DNA from 2 places in the Oceanobacillus sp. FSL W7-1293 genome. Region 1 is predicted to be linked to the other one. Evidence: riboswitches for the same ligand, from Rfam matches in the RefSeq annotation. Region 1 holds a riboswitch; the other holds the start of a gene.
What was found. Region 1 has a riboswitch for S-adenosylmethionine ahead of MKY65_RS17500 (ATP-binding cassette domain-containing protein). Riboswitches for the same ligand answer to the same signal wherever they lie in the genome.

Region 1 (2,206 bases):
GATGATTCGGGAATGAAACTCCGAAAACAGCTGGCCAGAGAACTGCCGCACGCAGAGCATATTTATGTAAGCAGTGAATTTCGTGAGGTTGCGGCCACCCCAAAAAGAATGTTGGCAAGTATTCTGGCAGGAAAACGCATTGGAATCAATCTCAATTATCTTGCAAAATGGTAACGTAAAGCGTTAAAATAAGAATGGATTCTATCCGCCGGGGAAATAAATAAGGAAAGATGGGAAATCGTTTTATACGCAACCAGTGTAACCCTTTCACTCAGCATATATAATTTTATGGAAAGAAAAAGATTGAGGGGAATGAACTTGAAACAGTTTAGTGGAGAAGAAGAGAATCATCAGCGATTCATACTATATATTTATACACCATTTTGCGGGACATGTACGGTAGCCCGCGCCATGCTTGAAAAAATAGAAAGGCTGCATAAAACAGATATTTTTACGGAAATGAACGCGTCCATGCACCCTGATTTTATGCAGTCTCATCAAGTCGAAAGTGTGCCATGTCTTGCATTTATGGAAAACGGTAAAATGGTAGAGAAAGTGTACACGTTTCAATCGACTGCAAATATTTACCAGTATTTGATGAAATACAAACCGGAATTATTCACAGCAATAAACAACTAAGTTTTTTCTGTATTAAGATAATGTTTAACGACGATAAGCAGAAGATGGAGAAATCCGAGTTAATGGCTGAGGATTGTGATTGACAAGGCACAAATGGCATGCTACTATAATGGCACTTCATTTAAAAATAGGCAAACTCTTATCAAGAGCGGTGGAGGGACTGGCCCATTGAAACCGCGGCAACCTTCAATCATTGAAAAGGTGCCAATTCCTGCAGGAAACTGTAAAGATAAGGGAGCAATGGACGATATTGTGTATAATAAAGCGTCTTTCTGTTCTCTTGCAGAAAGACGCTTTTTCAATGAAGAGGAAAGTATAGAGTACACAATAAAATAGGTTTGTACACATATAGGAGTGAAATAAAGTGATATCCATTGAAGGATTGAAGAAAATATTCTCTTTAGAAAAAAAAGACATTGTCGCCGTAGATAATTTAAATCTTAACGTAGCAGATGGAGATATTTATGGCGTAATCGGATATAGCGGCGCGGGAAAAAGTACTTTTGTCCGTTTGATTAACAGATTGGAAGAACCGACATCAGGTACGATAAAAATCGGCAATCAGGTTATTACATCCTTATCGAAAAAGGATTTACGTGTTGCCAGACAGGATATTGGAATGATATTCCAGCATTTTAATCTGCTCTGGTCCCGGACAGTCGCTGAAAATATTGAATTTCCGCTTGAGATTTCCGGTGTGGAGAAAAGCGACCGGAAAAAGCGGGTGCTGGAATTGATTGAATTAGTTGGCTTGGCAGGCAAGGAAAATGCCTACCCGGCACAGTTAAGCGGCGGACAAAAGCAGCGGGTCGGAATTGCAAGAGCATTAGCAAACTCTCCGAAGGTCCTGCTTTGTGATGAAGCAACCTCTGCACTTGATCCGGAAACAACGAATCAAATCCTGCGTTTATTGCAGGATATTAATGAAAAACTGGGTCTAACCATTATTTTAATTACCCATGAAATGCATGTGATCCGCAAAATTTGTAATCGGGTTGCTGTGATGGAACAAGGGAAAGTGGTAGAAGAAGGAACGGTTCTCGATGTATTTACCAGACCAAAGCAGCCGGTAACACAGAAGTTTGTTGAACAGCTGACTGGATCAGATGAGGAAGAGGAAGACATGACAGAGTTGAAGGAAAGATATCAAGAGGGCGCGTTATTACGGATACAGTTTTTAGGAGAAAGTGCAAACCAGACTGTAATCAGCCAGCTTGTGAAGAATTTTGATATCCATGTTAATATTTTGCAGGGGAAAATCACCCAGACACAGGTCGGGAGCTATGGGACATTGATTGTTCAGCTGATTGGAAATCAGCAGGAAGAGGCAATGAAGTACCTGGAGGAACAGGATGTTATTGAATTGGAGGTAATTCAGCATGCTTGAGGAATTATTTCCAAACGTTACGATAGAAGATTTAGTAGAAGCTTCTCAAGAAACACTTTACATGACCATTATAGCTTTAGTCGGCACAGCCATTATTGGCTTACTTTTAGGCCTGCTGTTATTTTTAACGTCGAAAGGGAACTTTTGGGAAAATCGATTGATTAATTTTGTTGTTGCAAC
Region 2 (2,206 bases), 1.6 Mb from region 1:
CCTCTAGATTACTTATGAATTTTGAATTGATGAAGTCTGGATTTCCTCCAATTACAATTGAAAAGGACGATAGATTCAAGTATTACGAGGCTTTAGATATTTCTGGAACAGAAGGGGATTATGAACCCTTTCTATTGTTTATAGCCGAACGTTAGGTGAAAACGTTAGAGAATTATTTAGCTTTTTTAAAAGATTTATAAATAGAACCTTCATTTAGTAGAAGTTTATCGACACACAGGATGTGATAGGATGGAATTAAATCAAAAAGAAGATGAATTTGCTACGAAAACTACAGCTCAAAATTTGGGGGAGCGACTGGCTCTAAACTAACTGAGCGATAAAAAAGTTGTTACTGTCGTTTCAGAAACATGAAAATTTAGGGAAATCTTCAGTTGATATTGTAGTACAGTGAGTTAAAAGAATATATATTCATTAGGATGTAATAGTCCCTTATAATATAGGTATAGACAAGGAGGATTCAATGAATTTTGAATAATAAAAAAACGGATTTTTCTACCCTTGTTGCCAATCTGCTTACTGTTGGTCTAGTAATGGGTAGTATCGCAGTTATTGTAGCCATTCCTATTTTAATAACATATGGTTTATCTAATATTTTAGCAGGCTGGAATCTTATCGAAATACATTTTTTTGATAGTATTTTTATTAATTTTCTTTACTTCGGAGGATTGCTTTTTCTGTCTTACATGGTGGGGATGCTGTTTGATTTGTTATATATGCTAATCCTTAAAGCAGCGAAAATGAAACAGACAAAGAAAGTAATGCTTTGGAGTTATGTCGTTCAATGGTTGCTTAGTGTTAGTTTTTATAAAATATGTATTGAGCCCCTATTTACGAGAGTTAGTGTATCATGGAAAGGAGCAGCTATTTTATTTTTCTGCTTGTATTTGGCTGCTTTTGTAATCAGTGAAGATTATAAAATTTTTTCCGATAAAAAAAGGTAACGCAATCTTGATTTAAATCGATCGCAGCAAGGTTCCTATATTTTGGGATTCTCCTTGACGAATTCATTGCTTCCATGTAAAGTAAACTGTAATTATTCGTATAATTCCATATATTCTTATCGAGAAAGGTGGAGGGACTGGCCCGCTGAAGCCTTAGCAGCAGACGTTGATTTGTACTGTGCTAATTCCAGAAGCATTTTTGCTTGAAGATAAGAAGAGACTTTATCATATCGAACCTCTTCTATTTTCGGAAGGGGTTTTTTTAATGGAATATAGAATGAATATAGCAGATAAAGAGAAAGGGGTATTCGATGGCAATATCAGCAGAGACAAAAAATACACGTGCTCCATTCAGAGCAGATCATGTAGGAAGTTTTCTACGACCTAAGCGTTTAAAAGAGGCGCGTGCACAACAGGCAAAAGGAGAAATCAGTGCAGAACAATTGCGTCAATTGGAAGATGAGGAAATTATCAAACTGGTAGAACAGCAGAAAGAAGCAGGACTTCAATCCGTGACAGATGGGGAGTTTCGCCGAGCCTGGTGGCATTTTGATTTTCTGGAAGGCTTAGATGGTGTGGAAGGCTATACCGCAGAACAAGGTTTACAGTTCACTGGCGTGGAAACGAAAAAAAGAGGCATTAAGGTAACCGGTAAAATTGGTTTTAGTAATCATTATATGATCGAGCATTATAAATTCCTGCATGGTATTGCCGGAGATGCGGTTGCAAAATTTGCGATTCCGAGCCCGAACATGCTCTTTTTCAGAGCAGATTTTGAAGAAGGAATTTATGAAAATGATGAAGCCATTATTGATGACCTGGTTGCTGCTTATCGAGGGGTGATTCAGGCATTATACGATGAAGGCTGCCGCTACCTGCAGCTGGATGATACGTCCTGGGCAGCCTTTTTCTCAGAGAAGGGCAGAAATTCGTTGATTGAAAAAGGAAGAAATCCAGAGAAAACAGCTGAATTATGTGCGAGAGCAATCAATGAATCGATTGCGAACAGACCAGGTGATATGCTGGTAACAATGCATATTTGCCGGGGGAATTTCCAATCTACCTATATGTCAAGCGGCGGTTACGAAGCGGTGTCAGAAACGATTTTTGGCGGTTTACAGGTGGATGGTCTTTTCCTGGAGTTTGATGATGACCGCTCGGGCGGATTTGAACCCTTGCGTCATGTAAACTGTGATAATTTATTTATCGTACTGGGTCTTATCACGTCTAAGTTCAGCGAGCTG

Region 2: linked by a shared signal. The riboswitch ahead of MKY65_RS09720 (5-methyltetrahydropteroyltriglutamate--homocysteine S-methyltransferase) and the one ahead of MKY65_RS17500 (ATP-binding cassette domain-containing protein) in region 1 are both predicted to bind S-adenosylmethionine.

What each region holds. Positions count from the first base shown of each region.
Region 1 is NZ_CP150212.1:3,580,592-3,582,797, reverse strand. Features, by position in the region: gene MKY65_RS17510 (toprim domain-containing protein) at 1-174, shown strand, start outside; gene MKY65_RS17505 (thioredoxin family protein) at 319-639, shown strand; SAM riboswitch class I at 776-875, shown strand; gene MKY65_RS17500 (ATP-binding cassette domain-containing protein) at 1,004-2,026, shown strand; gene MKY65_RS17495 (methionine ABC transporter permease) at 2,019-2,206, shown strand, end outside.
Region 2 is NZ_CP150212.1:1,958,005-1,960,210, forward strand. Features, by position in the region: gene MKY65_RS09715 (hypothetical protein) at 489-962, shown strand; SAM riboswitch class I at 1,076-1,178, shown strand; gene MKY65_RS09720 (5-methyltetrahydropteroyltriglutamate--homocysteine S-methyltransferase) at 1,274-2,206, shown strand, end outside.